One region of the Kitasatospora paranensis genome, then DNA from elsewhere that is predicted to be linked to it. Evidence: riboswitches for the same ligand, from Rfam matches in the RefSeq annotation. Region 1 holds a riboswitch; each other region holds the start of a gene.

Region 1 (5,555 bases):
CGGGGTCGGCCTGGCGGTCGGCGAGCGCCCCGGGCTCGGACAGGTCGCGGGTATCGCCGTCGCGGTGCTCGGTGTGGCCCTGGCCGGCGGGCCGCAGAGCGGCGGGGCCGCGATCGGGGTCCGGGTACTGGCCCTGACCCTCGCGGCGGCTCTCGGCTTCGGTGCGGTCATGGCGCTCATCGCCCATGCCTCGACCGATGGCGGCCTGTTGCTGGTTCTCTGCGTCCAGAGGCTCTGCAACGTCGCCGTCGGCATGGGCATCCTGCTCGCCGGCCGCGGCTGCCGCACCGAACCGGGAGCCATCCGCCCCAGCCTGCCCGCGCTGACCGCCGTCGGACTCGCGGACGTCGGCGCCAACGCCACCTTCGCCCTTGCCTCGCACGGCGGCGCGCCCGCCGTGGCCGCCGTGCTCGCCTCGTTGTACCCCGTGGTGACCGCACTGATGGCTCGCGGTCTGCTCAAGGAACGCCTGCGCCGCGTCCAGGTCGCGGGCGCCGGACTGGCCGTCCTCGGAACCGTGCTGCTGGCGGCGGCGTAGCGCGGGCACGGGTGCGGGCACGTGCCTATGCCCGCCCGTGCACGCGCGCACCCATGCCCGTGACCATGGCTGTGCACCGCAGGACGGCGCCGCCGGGATGCGGGGCCCTGCGGGGTGCGGGGCGGCGTGGGGCAACGGGCCGGTGCGGGGGTGCGGGCCCAGCAGCGTGACGGGGCGCAGCGGTGTGACGGGCGCAGCGGGTCATGGGGCACCGGAGGTGAGGTTCATCCGTCCGACCTCGACGCCCAGCGCTGCTCGACCCGGGCGATCCGCCAGTAGCCGATCGCCGCCGCCCAGACGACCACGAAGAGGCCGACAATCACGAACCCGACGTTGTCCAGGCTCAATCCGGCCACCCAACCGCTCACCGGATCGGTCAGACCCAGCTTGTCGTGGAACACCGCCACCAGTTCGATGGTGCCGATGACAAAGGCCACCGCGATCGACAGCCCGGTGATGGTCAGGTTGTAGAAGACCTTCCGCACCGGGTTGGAGAACGCCCACTGGTAGGCGAAGTTCATGAACGTGCCGTCCAGCGTGTCGAACAGGCTCATGCCGGCCGCGAACAGCAACGGCAGGCAGACGATGCCGTACCACGGGAGGCCGGCCGCCGCGCCCGAACCCGCCATCACCATCAGGGTGACCTCGGTCGCCGTATCGAACCCCAGCCCCAGCACCATCCCGACCGGGAACATCTGGCCGGGCCTGGAGATCGACCGGGTGGCCCGCCCGAGGATGCGGTTCATCAGGCCGCGCGAGTTGAGCTGAGCCTCCAACTCCGTTTCGTCGAAACGGCCCTGCCGCATCGCACGGAACACCCGCAGGATGCCGGTCAGCGCCACCAGATTGAGCGCGGCGATGAGGTAGAGGAAGGCGCCGGAGGCGGTGGTCCCGATCGCACCGAGCACCTGGTGGATCGTGGAGTCCTCGTCCATCAGCACACCCGCGAGCCTGGCGCCGCCCGCCACCAGGGCCGCCATCAGCACCACCATCGAGGAATGCCCGAGCGCGAACCAGAAGCCCACCGAGACCGGCCGCCGGCCGTCCGCCATCAGTTTGCGGGTGGTGTTGTCGATCACCGCGATGTGGTCGGCGTCAAAGGCATGCCGCATACCGAGCGTGTAGGCGGTGATGCCGAGGCCGGCCCCGAACACCTGGTTCCCCACGGTGTAGTGGTGTGGCGCCACCAGCAGGAACAGCGTTCCGAACGCCACCACATGAAGGGCAAGAATCACCGCCATCAGTCCGGCGGTACGCAGAGTGTCCTCGCGACCCCACCGATAGGCGGCCGCGGGCGCAACGGCGGACACCGGTGCGCCTGCGGCCCCGGCAGGCGGCGGGGTCGAACCAGTCACGGGCAGGGTCATCTGCGGATCACGCTTCAGCACCTCGTGGAATGACGTCGTGAGATGCCGCGGCCGGTCTCCTGGCTGACGGGTTCCCCTCCCGGCCGTCCGGCCCGGAACGAACTCCGTAACCGGCCTTCCCGGACGGCTGCGCGTCCAGTGGCACCGATGGCTACGGATGACCCCGATCACAGTGGCGAGGGCCGCTCCGGATTCGGGACCACGAGGTCCACCACCGGTCTTCCCGAGCACCACGGCCCGCCCACCGTAGGCCTGACGCCATGACAGCTGCAAGCCTGCAGACCTGCGCAGGTGTTGAAGATCACGGCCCGAGCACCTGCGAGAATCGCCCGCATGCACCTCGTCCCCGCCGACCGCGCCGGCCACCGCACCATCGACGGCCATCGGGTCTGCGAAGCGATCGCCGCCATCGGCGACGCCGCGCATGTACGTGTGTGGGCCGAGCGGTTCGCCCTTCTCGCCGACCCCGGGCGGCTCTCGCTGCTGCTCGCGCTCCACGAAACCGGCCCACTCGCGGTGAGCGACCTTGCGGTGGCAACCGGAATACGCGACCCCGCCGTTTCCCAGGCCCTGCGGCTGCTCCGCGCCGCAGGAGTCGTCACCGGCGAGCGGGACGGCCGGGTGGTCCGCTACCGGCTGACCGACCCGGCCATCGCCGAACTCCTCGCGCACGGGGTCCTCGGGCGGCAGGACTGACGGGGTGTCGGGGGATGCTGGCCCCTACTCCCGCCCCTCCCGATCACCACCATTTCATGGCGCGCCAGCCCGCACTGGATGTTGCCCGACGCGGATGTTCCTCGGCCCGTTGAAGTGTCAGCTTCAGCCAAGTTTTCTTGTCATGTCACCTTGAAGTCGCTCCCGTGCACCATGCTGCCGGACGGCGGCCCACCCGGACCGCCGTCCAGGCATCCGCCCGAGGAGACACCGTGACGCTCCGCCGTACGTTCGCTGTGGGACTGCTGGCCACGGCCGCCGCCCTGAACCCGGGTCAGCCCTCCGGTGCAACCGGCACCGGCGACCTGCCCTTCGGCTCCGCCACCACCGTCGGCATCCACAACACCTACGACCCGGCCGCCTTCCCGTTCCTCGCCCAGAGCCTGGACACCGGCACGGGCATGATCGAGCTCGATGTCTGGACCGACACCATCACCACCGAGTGGAAGGTGAGCCACTCCAACCCCCTCGGCAACTCCAACAACTGCACCGCTGCAACAAGCGCCTCCCAGCTGTACAGCGGCGGCACCAACAAGAACCTGGAGAACTGCTTCGACGACATCCGGGTCTGGCTCGGCGCCCACCCCGGCGCTGGCCCGCTCGTCGTCAAGCTCGAACTCAAGGGCGGCTTCGCCGCCAACCGCGGTATGGGCCCCGCCCAGCTCGACAGCCTGATCGCAGCACATCTCGGCAACACCGTCTTCCGCCCTGCCGATCTCCTTGCCAAGCCCGGCGGTGGTTCGTACTCCACCCTCGACGAGGCGGCCAGGGCCGGTAACTGGCCCAGCCGCGCGGCCCTGGCCGGACGGGTACTGATCGATGTCATTCCCGGCACCGTCGAGGAGGGCAACCCCTTCGACACCCTGCACACCGACGTCGAGTACGGCGGCTACCTGCGCAACCTCGCCGCGGCCGGGAAGGTCGGGCAGGCGCAGGTCTTCCCGGCGGTGCACGGAGCCGCCTCCGGAGACCCGCGCACCGGCTACACCGACGCCGGGATCCGGCCCTGGTTCGTGGTCTTCGACGGCGACGCCTCGGCCTACGTCGGCGGCATAGACACCTCCTGGTACGACAGCCGCCACTATCTGCTGGTGATGACGGACGCCCAGAACGTCGCCCCCGCGATCAGCGCCACCGATCCCACCGCCAACGAGGCACGGGCCCGCGCCACCCAGCTTGCGGCGGCGCACGCCAGCATCGTCTCCAGCGACTGGCGCCACCTGCCCGAGGTGCAGGCCCTGGTACTGCCCCGCGGCTGACCCGCATTCTCCGGTGCCCAGCCGGCCGGCGAGCGGCCCCGGTGACCGGTCACCAGGAATTTTTGGCCGGTCACCGGCCTGGGGAAAATGCGCTCCCTGGCCAGGGTGCTGTCGGCTACGGTGCAGTCCGTGATGGAAGCCGATGATGTCCTCTCCGTTGTCGATCTGCTGCGGCGGGCGGGGACTGACTTCTGGGTCGGCGGCGGTTGGGGCATTGACACCCTCATTGGCCGACAGAGCCGGGATCACCGGGATCTCGACCTCATGCACCGCCTGGAGCAGGAGCCTGCCGTGTTGGCAGCCCTCGGCACCGCAGGTTTCGTGGAGACTTTGGACCAACGCCCGGTCCGCTTCGTTCTCACTGACTCGACCGGACGGGCAATCGACCTCCATCCCCTGGTGTTCGCAGAGGACGGTTCGGCCCTACAGTCCTCGTTCGATACCGCTTCCCCTTTCCACTACCCGTCCTCGTCCTTCGTCACCGGCAACCTCGGCGGCACGGTCGTGCCGTGTCTGTCGGCCGAACAGCAGGTCTACTTCCACCAGGGCTATGAACCGACGGATCGTGACCTTGCGGACATGGCCCAGATCCGGATGGCCTTCGGAATCGCCACGCACTTCTGATCCGGCTCGTCGTACCTGATGAATTCGACTGCGCCCTGCCGCACGCGGAGATGGGCGCATCACCGCTGAGGATGGCCCTGCTCCGCGGTAGCCTCGGACCACTCGTCAGCGATCGTCGTAGGGTGCCTCCTCTCCCCTGCAATATCGGATCGCCCGGAGCTCCACTCGCCGTGAGCAGCCACGATCCCGTCGCTCTCTGCCCGGCTCGCGGCAGCCGCACGGACCAGTGACTCGAAGCGGCGCAGCGATCGCCGACCGAGCCGCCGAGTGAGTGGCCGGATCACTGTGCCGAGCGGTCCTGCGGCCGGCACCCGAAACGCGCCCAGGAAGGCGAAGCGTGTGCCGTCCGGCTCCTCCGTAGCCGCCATGCCGCCGAGCAGGAAGCGGCTCTGCATCAGGCACCACCCGGGTCGCAACTCGATGTCGAATCTGGCCCGCAGACGTGTGTGGCCCACCACTATGGCCTCGTCGCCCTGCTGCGACAGCTGGACCGAATGAATGTCGGGCAGCCAGCGCGGCATCGCTCCGGCCAGGTCAGCGGCCACTGCCCAGACCTCCTCCAGCGGGGAGTCCAGGACAGTCTCGTGCACCGCCGCGCCGGGGACGGTGGCAGCCAGTACCCGGAGGGCGCGGACGTCGTCGAACTCGGCGACAGGCCAGCCGCCGGGCTGCAGAATGTCATCAGAATTCATGCCTGCCACGCCTTTCGGAATCCGAGCCGGGCCCGGGAGAGCCGGGATTTCACCGTGCCTGCGGCAACACCGAGCAGCTCCGCAGTCTGCCGTTCGTCGAGTCCTTCCACGTCTCGCAGCACCAGGACCGCCCGATGCTCGGGCGAGAGGCGGGCGAGCACGTCGCGAATGTCCGCGGCCAGTTGCGGATCGCCCGGAGCCGGCACTTCGGCGAGTTCCGCAGGCTCGCTCCGCGCATTGCGCCGCACATGTCTTATGGCCTCACGCACGGCGATCGCTCGCACCCACCCGAAGAGCGCGGATGGGTCCTGGAGTTGGGGCAGCTTGCGGAAGACCGTGATCAGCGCCTCCTGCGCGGCGT
Region 2 (5,555 bases), 1.0 Mb from region 1:
ACGGACAGCGGGTCGCGCGGCATGACGGTCTCTCCGAGGCGGCTGGGGTTCGACCCAGCCTGCGGCACCGCGCGGCGGCGGGCAACGGTTGCAAGGGGTTGCAGTGGCGTGCGGCGGCGCGGATTGGACGGTGCGTCAGATATCCGCCACAGTACGTCATTACGCTTAACACATACGTTGCGTCCCGGGTCTGGCGGAGACCTCGCCCGCCGCTGGTAGCCTCATGGCCCTGTCACTGCGGCCGCGGGCCCATGACGGTACCGGGGAGACGGCATCGCGTGGGGAGGAGGGGAGCCGTGGCGCTCCGCGAGCACACCGGGTCGGCCGGCCAGGCCGTCCGGTACGGGCGGCACAGCCGGCCCGGGCCCTTCGGTGGCCGGTTACGGCTGCCCACCATCAAGTTCTCCGGCGCGGCGATGGCGATGTCGACCGTGGTCGGGATCAGCATCGCCACCACCTGGCTGCTGAACGAGCAGCAGGGCGTCGGCCGCCGCCCCGGCATGTCGAACGTCGGCGCCAGCCCGCCGCTGCCGAGCCCGGACTCCCCCGCGGCCTCCACGGCGGCCGCGCCCGTCCTCGCGGCGCAGAGCGCGGCGCCGCAGACCGCCGGCGACCCGGCCGCACCGACCCGGACGAGCCCGCACGGCACCGCGACCGCCGCCGGGAACCCGCGGCCGGGCACCTCCCGTGCACCGTCCCCGTCGCCCTCGCCGTCCACCGGGCGCGGCGGGACGACCGCCGCACCGGCGGGCCTGGCACCGCCCGGCCCGGCCAAGGGCACCGGCACCCCGCAGCCCGGCCGGCCGCCCAAGCCGTCCGGCGACGCGCTCTCCGGGCAGGCCCGGGTCGAACGGTTCGGGCCGTCCGGGACCAGGCACACGGTGGTGCTGACCGTCCGCCGGCAGCTGACCGCGCTCCAGGTCGAGCTGCGCCTGGAGCGGCCGGAGGCGCTGCCCGGGACCGTCCCGTGGTGCAGCCTGCCGGGCGTGGTGACCACCGTGGCCGTGGAGCACGGCATCCTGGTCTACCGCTGGACGCTCCCTGTCGGAATGGACATCGCCCCCGGCCGGTACGCCTTCGAGGTGCTCGGCAGCAGGCCCGCCGGCGACCGGGCGGGGGCGCCCGAGACCTGGTCGGCGGCGGCCTTCGTCCTGGACGGCCCGCAGGCGGTCGCCGTCCGCGGTATCTTCGGCTGACCTGTCGTCACTGTGCGGACGGACGGCCCAGCCTGACGTTCCAGCGGCCGAGCCGTCCGCTCAGCCGGGTGACCGAGAGCGGCTCCACGTCCAGCCGCCAGAAGGCCGCGCCGGGCACCCCGAGCGCGTGCAGCACGGCTGCCCGGACGACGTCCGGCTCGACCACCGCGGTCACCCGCGGGCCGTCCGCGGGCAGCGCGTCCAGCCAGCCGCCGACCCGGGCGCACAGGTCGAGCACCGACTCGCCGCCGTGCGGGGCCGCCGCCGGGTCGGAGAGCCACCGGGCCAGCTCCCCGCCCTCGGCCGCGGCCACCTCCTCCAGGGTGCGTCCGCGCCAGCGGCCGGTCGCGGCACCGGCCAGCGCGGGCACCGGATCCGCCGCCAGACCGAGCGCCTCGGCGGTCTGCGTGCAGCGCGGGGACGGCGCGGCGACCACCAGCCCACCCGGGTCGACGCGCCCGGCCGCCTCCCGCGCCGGGCGCAGGTCCGGCTCGCCGAGCGGCCGGTCGTCCTCGAACCGGGGCTGCCGCGCGGCCGCGCCGAGCACCGCTGAGACCAATGTCACGCGCACCGTCACCGGCTGCTCCTCCCTCGCCAACTCCCCTGCCGCACAGCCGGATCCGCCCGGCCCCCGGCGCACGCCGCCGGCCGGCGCGGCGCTGTGCTCCCTGCGCACGCCCTTGGCGGGCGACCCGAGTGACGGTACCTTCAGGTCGACATGACGACGGCATGACGGAAGCCCGGTGAGAATCCGGCACGGTCGCGCCACTGTAAGTCCGGCAGTCACCGCCCCAGCGGGGCGCCTGCCGGAAAGTCAGACCCGGGCCGTCGTCCCTGCACCATCTAGCGGGACGCGAGTTCCCGAGGAGGTCCTGCCATGGCTCAGTCCGTCGCCCCTGCCCTCTCCCCGACCAGCACGCCGTCGGTGGCCCCCTTCCCGTGAAGGCCGTCCTGCCGTGGGCCGTCTTCTTCGGCATCCTGATGCTCGCCCTGATCTACTTCGTCGGCGCCGAGCAGGGCGCCACCTCCCTGATCTCCGGCGAGAACGTGCACGAGTGGGTGCACGACGGCCGGCACCTGCTCGGCTTCCCCTGCCACTGATCCGGCGGACACCGTGAACTCCGTCTCCGTCAGATCCCTGCTCGTCCGCGGCATGCTCGCCGGCCTCGCCGCCGGCCTGATCGCCCTGGTCGTCGCCTACCTGCTCGGCGAACCGCGGGTCGACGCGGCCATCGCCTACGAGGACGCCCACACCACCGAGCACGGGATGGAACTGGTCAGCCGTTCCCTGCAGTCCACCGCGGGCCTCGCCACCGGTGTGCTGGTGTACGGCGTGGCGCTCGGCGGCATCGCCGGCCTGGCGTTCTGTTTCGCGCTCGGCCGGGTCGGTCGCTTCACCCCGCGGGCGACCGCCGCCCTGCTCGCCGGCACCGCCCTGGTCGCCGTCTACCTGGTGCCGTTCCTCAAGTACCCGGCCAACCCGCCGTCCGTCGGCGATCCCGAGACCATCGGCAAGCGCACCACGCTGTACTTCCTGATGATGGCGCTCAGCGTGCTGCTGTCCGTCGCCGCGGTGATCCTCGGCAAACGGCTCGCCCCGAGGCTCGGCACCTGGTGGGCCACCGTCGCGGCGGTAGCCGCCTTCGCGGTCGCGGTCGGCCTGGCCTACGCCTTCCTGCCCGCGATCAACGAGGTGCCGGAGGACTTCCCGGCGACGCTGCTCTGGCAGTTCCGGGTCGCCGCGCTCTCCATCCAGCTGACCTTCTGGGCCTCCTTCGGGCTGCTCTTCGGGCATCTGGCCGAGCGTCTGCTGAACCCGGCGCCCGCCCGGCCAGCCGTGGCCGAGCCGGCCGCGGAGGCCGCAGCCGCGCACTGAGGACACGCCGTCCCGCCGATGGGCCGCCCGGTCGAACCGACCGGGCGGCCCATCGGCGTCGGACCGGCCGGTGTCAGGCCCGGTGCGCCACCGCCCGGCGCAGGTCGTCGAGTTCGTCGGCGAGGCAGCGCCGCAGCGCCGGGGCCAGATCGGTGCGGGCCAGGCAGGCCTCGGCCGCCCGGACGGTGTCCGGCTCGGCCGCGCCGGACGGGAACAGCCCGGCACCGAGCGCCTTGGCGACCGCGCCACCGCGCTCCCCCGCCGTCGGGATCTGCGCGAAGTACCGCTGCCGGTAGTCCGCCTGGAGCTCGGGCGAACCCGAGCGCCAGAACCCGTCCGCGGTCGCCGTCAGCAGCTGGTTGGAGAGCGCGTCGGGGGTGAACATCCGCTGCCAGGCCTGCTCCTTGGCCGCCCGCGCGGGCAGCGCCGCCGGGCCCGGGCGGCGCCCTGCTCGCCGGTGTCGCTGGGGTCGGCGGCGAGTTCGGCGGCGATCCGCTCCTCGCCCACCGCGCCCGCGGCGGCGAGCACGGCCAGCCCGGCCCAGCGCAGGTCGTGGTCGAACGGGAGGCCGTCCGGCAGGTCGCGGCCGTCCAGCCAGCCCGCGAGTTCGGCGATCCGCGCCGGGCCCGTGGCGGTCGCCACCGCGCCGCGCAGCGCGGCGATCCGCAGGCTCTCCCCGGCGTCGGGGCGGGCCAGCAACGCCCGGACGGTGTCGCCCAGCAGGCCGAGCGCGGCCGGCCGGTCGGCCGGGGCCAGGTAGCGCCCCACCACGTGGTCGGTGGCGAAGCGCAGCACCGCCTCGACGATGGCGTCCGAGCTCTCGGCCGGCAGGTGGTCGGCCACCAGCCGGAGGTAGCCGGCGGCGGGCAGTTCGGCCGAGCGGACGAGGTCGCGGGCGTGCTCCCAGAGGACGGCGCGGGCGAGCTCGTCCGGGACGGCCGACAGGGAGGCCGCCACCGTCGCCGCGGAGTGCGCGTCCAGCCGGATCAGTGCCCAGGTCAGGTCGTCGTCGTTCGGCAGCAGCAGGGCCGGGCGGGCCGTGCCGGCGAGCTCGGGGAGCGGGGTGCGGCCGCCGGGGGCGACGTCCGCGTCCAGCTTGGCGCGGAGCACCAGCGCCTCGCCGGCCCGGTCGTACACGCCGATCCGCACCCGGTGCGGGCGGCTGCCGTCGTTGACCAGGACGGCGCCGGTGAGGGCGTCGCCGTCGGCGTCGGTCTCGATCCGCAGCACGTCCACGCCGGTGGTGCGCAGCCACGCGTCGGCCCAGGCGGCCACGTCCCGGCCGCCGGCGGCGCCGAGCGCGGCGAGGAAGTCGGCGAGGTCGGCGTTGCCCCAGCGGTGCTCGGCGAAGTACGCGTTGAGTCCGGCGAAGAACGCCTTGTCGCCGAGCCAGTGCACCAGCTGCCGCAGGGCCGAGGCACCCTTGGCGTAGGAGATGCCGTCGAAGTTGCCGAGCGCCTCGGCGACCGAGCCGGTGGCGGTCGCGGCGACCGGGTGGGTGCTGGAGCGCTGGTCGGCGTCGTAGCCCCAGCCCTTGCGGCGGGCGGAGAAGGCCGTCCAGGCGGAGGTGTGCCGGGTGGACTCGGCGGCGATCCGGTAGCCGAGCATCTCGGCGAAGGACTCGTTCAGCCAGACGTCGTCCCACCAGGCCATGGTGACCAGGTCGCCGAACCACATGTGGGCCATCTCGTGGCAGACCACCATCGCCCGCATGGCGCGCTGGGTGTCGGTCGGCGCCGAGCGGAACAGCATCTCGTCGCGGAAGACCACGCAGCCCGGGTTCTCCATCGCACCCCAGTTGAACTCCGGGACGAAGACCTGGTCGTAGCCGCCGAACGGGTAGCGCTCCTCGAACAGGCCGTGCAGCCGGTCGAAGGAGGCCCGGGTGACCTCGAAGAGGTCCGCCGCCTCGCGGTCCAGTTCGGCGGCCAGCGAGCGGCGGGCGTACAGGCCGAGCGGGATGCCGTCGTGCTCGTCGTGCACGGCGTGCAGCGGCCCGCCGACCACCGTCACCAGGTAGCTGGAGATCGGACCGGCCGGGACGATCTCCCAGCGGCCGTCGGCGAGCCGGGAGGCGGCGCCGGTGCCGATCACCGTCCAGTCGTCGGGCGCGGTGACGGTGAAGGCGAACGGGGCCTTCAGGTCGGGCTGGTCGAAGCAGGCGAACACCTTCGGTGCCAGGTCGGGGCCGCACGACCCGTACACGTAGCCGGCGCCGTCGGCCGGGTCGGTGAACCGGTGCAGGCCCTCGGCGGTGTGCGAGTACGCCATGTCGGCCTCGACCAGCAGCTCGTTCTCGGCGGCCAGGCCGGGCAGCGGCAGCCGGTTGCCGTCGAGGGTGGCGAGGTCGAGCGGCCTGCCGTTGAGTTCGGCGCGGAGCAGGGCCACCGGTTCGACGTCCACGAAGGACGCCGCGCCGGGCTCGGTGCAGCCGAACCGGATCACGGTGGTGCTGCGGAAGAGCCGTTCGCCGCGGGTGAGGT
Region 3 (5,555 bases), 970 kb from region 1:
GTGCGGTGACCAGCGCGACGATCAGCGCGGGCCGACGGCCGGCCGGGGTCGGACGCGGGTGCGGTCGCGGAGGTGTGGGCAGGACAGCGGTGCCTGGCATGGAGTGTCTCCTGTACCGGGGTGGCGGGACAGCGGGTGGCGGGACAGCGACTGCGAGAGAGCGCTCTCTACGGTGGGGCCGGGCCGTGTGCGCGTCAAGACTTCGGACGGGCCGAAGGATTGACGGGTGCGGCGCGGACTGCGGGCTGCGACGCTCCCCGGCGCCGGTCGACCGCCCCGGCTCCTGCCGTACCGGTGGGTGCGGTTCCGCGGCTGCACGGCGCGCCGTCACGGCCACGGACGGTTAACCTCGGTTCAGGTGCGTGCAGCACATGGGCAGAGGAAGGTGTGACGTGTTCGGATCCGACGAGCCGGCGTTCGACCGGTACACCGACCGCGCGGAGGTGCGCCGACCGGCCGGCACCCGCGACGCCGTCCTGCTCGGCGAAGGGTCGGACGACGGGTATGCGCGCTTCGCGGACGGGCCGCGGCTGGTCGTGGAGTGGGACGGCCGGGTCTGGCAGCCGGTCGCCGTCGCCGACACCTACGCGGCGGCCTACCAGATGGTCACGCAGGGCGGGCTGCGGATCTTCCCGCAGGCCTGAGCCCCGGTCATGCCCGGACGGCCCGGGCAGACCGGACCAGCGACCCGGACGCCCGGCGCAGGTCCGACACCGGTCCGACACCGGTCCGACAGCGGTCCGACAGGTGTCCGCCGCCGGGAGGCAGGCCGAGGGGCCGGGCGGTGACCGGCGGGCCGGCCGGGGCCGGACTACGATGACACGGAAGTGCGAACGATCCACCGTGTCGGGCGGGCCCTCGGCGGGGCCGTCCGACACCGGGCCACCGGAAGGGGGCCGGGTGATGTTCCAGGAGCGCAGGGACCGCCGGCACGCCAATGACGCCTTCGACCACGGTGAGGGCGTCACCCACTACCGGATGCAGCAGAAGATGGTCTCCATCGGTGACGACTACTGGATCGACGACGACGCCGGTGAGCACCTGTTCAAGGTGAACGGCAAAGCTCTGCGCGCCCGTCGGACCTGGTCGATCGAGGACCGGGACGGCCACCGGGTCGCCAAGGTGCAGAGCCGTCCGCTGCGGATCAAGGACTCGATGGAGATCGAGGACGCGGACGGCCACCGGATCGCGCTGGTCAAGAAGGCCGTCGTCGGTCCGCTCCGCGACCGCTGGCGGATCAAGCAGGAACATGGTGAGGACCTCACCGTCCACGGGAACGTCGTCGACCACGAGTACACCATCGAGCGCGACGGCTACAAGATCGCCGAAGTGTCCAAGCGGTGGTTCAGGGTGCGGGACACCTACGGCCTGAACATCGGCCCCGACGCCGATCACGCCACCGTGCTGGCCGCCACGGTCGCGATCGACGCGATGGCCCATCCCGGCGACTGATCTCTTCCGCAGCCCTCGCGCCGGGTAGCCTCCGGCACGAAGCCGACCTTCTCGTGAGCACGGCGGCCGCGCAGATCGCGGCCGAAGACGTGAGCGGGATCCCGTGCAGTCCGAGCCGCTCGAAGCCGTGACCCACCGTCAGCCGCACCGCCTCCGAGCCCGGTCCCGTCCGGTCGGAGCACTGGAGTGGGCGGCGCAGCTGGTTCGCCCCGTCCGCCAGGCGGGATGCGTCGTCAGAGGGAATCCGGTGCGAGTCCGGAACTGCCCCGCAGTGGTGAGTGGGAACGAAAGCCGTCATCCAGCACTGGACACCTCGGTGTCCGGGAAGCGACGGCCGGTAGGAGCCGGACGGCCGACAGGCCCGGTGCGCCCGCGAACCCGAAGACCTGCCGCTGCCCGTGCGCCGCAGCGGCGTACGGCCTCACCGGGACCTCGTGGGCGGGTCGGCGGCGGAACGGGCAGGGCGCGGCACTCTCCGCAACGGCCCGTCCCTTCGCGCATCCCGCCGGCGTGGTCCGCGCGAACTCGCGAAGGAGAGTTCCGTGACGCACACCATCTGCCTGCCGGTCGTCCCCGCCCGGGCCGTTGCCACGGGCCGCCGACCCGCCGTCGGTCCGTTCCGTGCCGCCCTCCCGCCGTCCGCTCCGCCGCCCTCCGACGAGTGGACGGGACGCGCCTCCGTGGGGCGACCGCCGCCGCGGGCGGTCACCGGTGACCGCTCCTGCGCCCGTCGGCGCCTCGCGCACCCCGGCCGACTGGGCCGTCACGCTCGCCCACATCATGAGCGACCACGACACCAACCTCTACGGCACCGTCCATGGCGGCGTGGTGATGAAGCTGATCGACGACGCAGCCGCCGCGGCAGCCGGTCGCCACGCGGGGATGACCGCCGTCACCGTCTCCGTCGAGGAGATGACGTTCCTGGCGCCGGTCCGGGCCGGTGACCTGCTCACCGTCAGGGCCCGGGTCGACCGTGCGGGCCGGACTTCCATGGACGTGGGTGTCGTGGTGACCGCGGAGCGCTGGAACCGCACGGGCCCGGTCACCCGGGCCGCGACGGCCCACCTGGTCTTCGTCGCCGTCGACGCGGCGGGTCAGCCCCACCGGGTGCCGGAGCTCCGTCCCGCCGATCCCGCCGACCGCCTGCGGGAGCGCCGGGCACGTGCCCGGCGGTCCGAGCGCGGGCCACCCGGACAACGGTCTGCCGCGGGGGCGGCGACCGGAATCGATTTCCCATCCGGAGGCGAGTGCCGTAGGGTCGGGATCACCGACGCGGGGTGGAGCAGCTCGGTAGCTCGCTGGGCTCATAACCCAGAGGTCGCAGGTTCAAATCCTGTCCCCGCTACCACAACAGGCCGGGCCCGGTGCACACTGTGCACCGGGCCCGGCCTGCGTCGTCCTCGGCCGTCGCGTCCCCCGCGGGCGCTGTCAGCCGATCGGCTTCTCCCAGACCGAGACGTGTCGGGTGCTGTGCTCGGTGAAGGGTTCGCGCGTCCAGTTGTCCCAGCGGTCGCGCAGGCGCAGGCCGGCGAGCCGGGCCATCAGGTCCAGCTCGGCGGGCCAGATGTAGCGGAAGGGGATCGAGCGGGCCTCGCCGCGGCCGTCCGCCGAGACGGTGATGTAGTGACAGGTCGCGTCCTGGGTGACGGTGTCGTAGACCGTGCAGGCCCAGTCGGTCGGACCGGAACGGAACTGGATGGTGTTCTGGCCGGGCGGGAGCCTGCGCAGCTCCGGCACCATGACCTCGATGACGAAGCAGCCCCCGGGTGCGAGGTGCCTGGCGGCGTTGCGGAAGCACGCTACCTGTGCGTCCTGTTCGGTGAGGTTCATGATGGTGTTGAAGACGAGGTAGGCGAGCGAGAACGGGCCGTCCGCCGTCGTGTCCACGGCCGTCGTGGCGAAGTCGCCGATCGAGACGCCGATGTCGTTGCCGCCGCGCTTGGCGCGCATCCGGGCCACCATGGCCCGCGAGAGGTCGATGCCGTGGACGGGAACACCCCGCCCGGCGAGCGGCAGCGCGATCCGCCCGGTGCCGATCCCGAACTCCAGAGCCCTTCCGCCGGCGGCAAGTTCGGCCAGCACCGCCACGGCCTGCTCGATTGCGTCCGCCTCGAACTCGGGACTTGGCGATTGGTCGTACGTCGCGGCCAGGCGTTCTCCGAAGAATCCGTCTTCATAGATCACCGACGGACCGTACCCCGTCGCCCGGCCGTACGCAGCCGATTTCGACGGCGGGGGTCGTCCCTGTGGCCGCGCGTGTGAACGGATCTGACGGAGCGTCAGTCCACCAGGTCGCTGATGGTGATGTACAGCTGGACGGTGTCGCCGGTGCGCCGCACCCCGATGCAGCGCGGGCGCCGGTCCAGGAGCACGCCGTTGGGGCGGCAGGTCTCGTGCGGGCGGCCGAGGCGGCGGACGATCTCCTCCGCCGACGCGCCGTCGGTGCTGCTGACGGGGACGAACAGTGCACAGCTGCTGGAGCCGCAGCTTTCGGATGTCTTCCCCGCCACCAGGCCGGCCGGCATCCGGGGTGTGGCGTCCACCGCCGGGACCTCCGCCTGGGTGAAGGCGGCGAGGCAGTAGAAGGCTCCGACGGCCACGGCCAGGAGTGTCTGGACCGCCAGCACGCCCGCGGCCACGCCGGCGTGGTGCGACTCGTTCGGCCCCGGCTTCGGCCTCGGCCCGAGGTGGACGTGTTCGAACAGCACGCCGACGCCGACCACGAGGGCGGGCGCCGGAAGGAGCAGCACGCAGAGCTCGGCGCCGGCGTGCACCGTGAGCCACCCGGCCGCGATGGCGATCACCAGCGCCGCGCCGCCGATCAGGAGGACCGCGACCGGGATGCCGACCGCTCTCGTCCGGGCCATGCGGGACCAGCACAACGCCGGCACGGCGAGGAAGGCAACTCCGAGAACAGCGGCCCACACGGCTGAGACCTCCAGGGGTCGGTGACAGTGATCGAACCAACGGACGCTGTGCGGGCTGCCGTTGGTTCCGGCCGGGCACGGACTCCGCCGGCCCGGGGCGGTCCGGCCGGTTCCTCGCCGCCGGGGTTCCCGGCCCCTCGGTGGGCACCGCCGGCCGGGCGCCGCACCGATCCGGCCATCGCCGCGGTGGGCCGGCCGGGGCGGCGCCCCGGCCCCGGACCTGCCGTGCTGCCGTCGCCGCGGACGGGCCGAGCGGCCGGCCCGGAGCCCCCGGAGCGGACTCGGGTGACCCGTGGCTGATGGGAGGGCGAGCGGGCCCGGAGCCGGGCGGGCCGCCGGCCGGGATGGCGATGCCGCAGCATGGCCGAATCCCAACGAGTATTTACGTCACAGCAGTTGACCGTATTGATGCGCGCATGGCAGGTTCGGGCGGCCCGGGTGTGCGCAACCGGTCGCGCACCCGGCGATCCCCCACAAGGAGACCCATGTTCAAGGGACTTGCCGCCGGAATCGGCACGGCCGCGCTCGTCGCGGGCGCGCTGATCTCCGTCGCCGCCCCGGCATCCGCCGTCCAGGCAGGCGATCTGACGGCCACCATCGCGCTGAGCAACTGCTCGGCCTCGCTCGTGCGTTACCCCGCGTCGGTCGACACCGACCGGGCCATGATGCTCACCAACGGACACTGCCTGCCGACCATGCCGAGTGCGGGCCAGGTGATCCAGAACACCACGGCGAGCCGCAGTGGCACGCTGCTCAACGGGGCCGGTACCAGCCTCGGCACCGTCCAGGCGGACAAGGTGCTCTATGCGACGATGACGGGCACCGACGTCGCACTCTACGAACTGACCGACACCTACGCCTCCATCAGCAGCAAGTACGGCAGCACGGCGCTGACGATCAGTGACACCCACCCGGCCAACGGCGCCTCGATGTTCATCCCCTCGTCGTACTGGAAGCAGGTGTGGAACTGCTCGGTCAACGGGTTCGTCGACACCCTGCGCGAGGACCAGTGGACGTGGCACGACTCGCTCCGCTACAGCTCCGGCTGCAACACCACGCACGGTACGTCCGGTTCGCCGATCATCGACTCCGCCAGCAACAAGGTCATCGGCATCAACAACACCGGCAACGACGACGGCGCGATGTGCACCCTCAACAACCCTTGCGAGGTGGCGG

What was found. Region 1 has a riboswitch for cobalamin ahead of nicT (Nickel transporter NicT). Riboswitches for the same ligand answer to the same signal wherever they lie in the genome.
Region 2: it holds a riboswitch for cobalamin, as region 1 does, so the genes downstream of both, ABEB13_RS28545 (CbtB domain-containing protein) here and nicT (Nickel transporter NicT) in region 1, are expected to answer to the same signal.
Region 3: it holds a riboswitch for cobalamin, as region 1 does, so the genes downstream of both, ABEB13_RS40995 (hotdog domain-containing protein) here and nicT (Nickel transporter NicT) in region 1, are expected to answer to the same signal.

What each region holds. Positions count from the first base shown of each region.
Region 1 covers NZ_BAABKV010000001.1:6,997,698-7,003,252, reverse strand. The annotation lists gene ABEB13_RS33290 (EamA family transporter) at 1-538, shown strand, start outside; gene nicT (Nickel transporter NicT) at 763-1,905, opposite strand; cobalamin riboswitch at 1,938-2,155, opposite strand; gene ABEB13_RS33280 (ArsR/SmtB family transcription factor) at 2,239-2,601, shown strand; gene ABEB13_RS33275 (phosphatidylinositol-specific phospholipase C domain-containing protein) at 2,832-3,878, shown strand; gene ABEB13_RS33270 (nucleotidyltransferase domain-containing protein) at 4,011-4,502, shown strand; gene ABEB13_RS33265 (SRPBCC family protein) at 4,562-5,194, opposite strand; gene ABEB13_RS33260 (RNA polymerase sigma factor) at 5,191-5,555, opposite strand, start outside.
Region 2 covers NZ_BAABKV010000001.1:6,002,549-6,008,103, reverse strand. The annotation lists gene ABEB13_RS28560 (SsgA family sporulation/cell division regulator) at 1-23, opposite strand, end outside; gene ABEB13_RS28555 (hypothetical protein) at 297-1,196, shown strand; gene ABEB13_RS28550 (histidine phosphatase family protein) at 1,204-1,761, opposite strand; cobalamin riboswitch at 1,880-2,040, shown strand; partial or broken gene ABEB13_RS28545 (CbtB domain-containing protein) at 2,074-2,297, shown strand; gene ABEB13_RS28540 (CbtA family protein) at 2,311-3,072, shown strand; partial or broken gene pepN (aminopeptidase N) at 3,146-5,555, opposite strand, start outside.
Region 3 covers NZ_BAABKV010000001.1:7,969,482-7,975,036, forward strand. The annotation lists gene ABEB13_RS37830 (galactose-binding domain-containing protein) at 1-100, opposite strand, end outside; gene ABEB13_RS37835 (DUF6087 family protein) at 393-644, shown strand; gene ABEB13_RS37840 (LURP-one-related/scramblase family protein) at 904-1,452, shown strand; cobalamin riboswitch at 1,690-1,840, shown strand; partial or broken gene ABEB13_RS40995 (hotdog domain-containing protein) at 2,284-2,412, shown strand; tRNA gene ABEB13_RS37850 (tRNA-Met) at 2,724-2,800, shown strand; gene ABEB13_RS37855 (class I SAM-dependent DNA methyltransferase) at 2,881-3,636, opposite strand; gene ABEB13_RS37860 (MFS transporter) at 3,732-4,319, opposite strand; partial or broken gene ABEB13_RS37865 (S1 family peptidase) at 5,042-5,482, shown strand.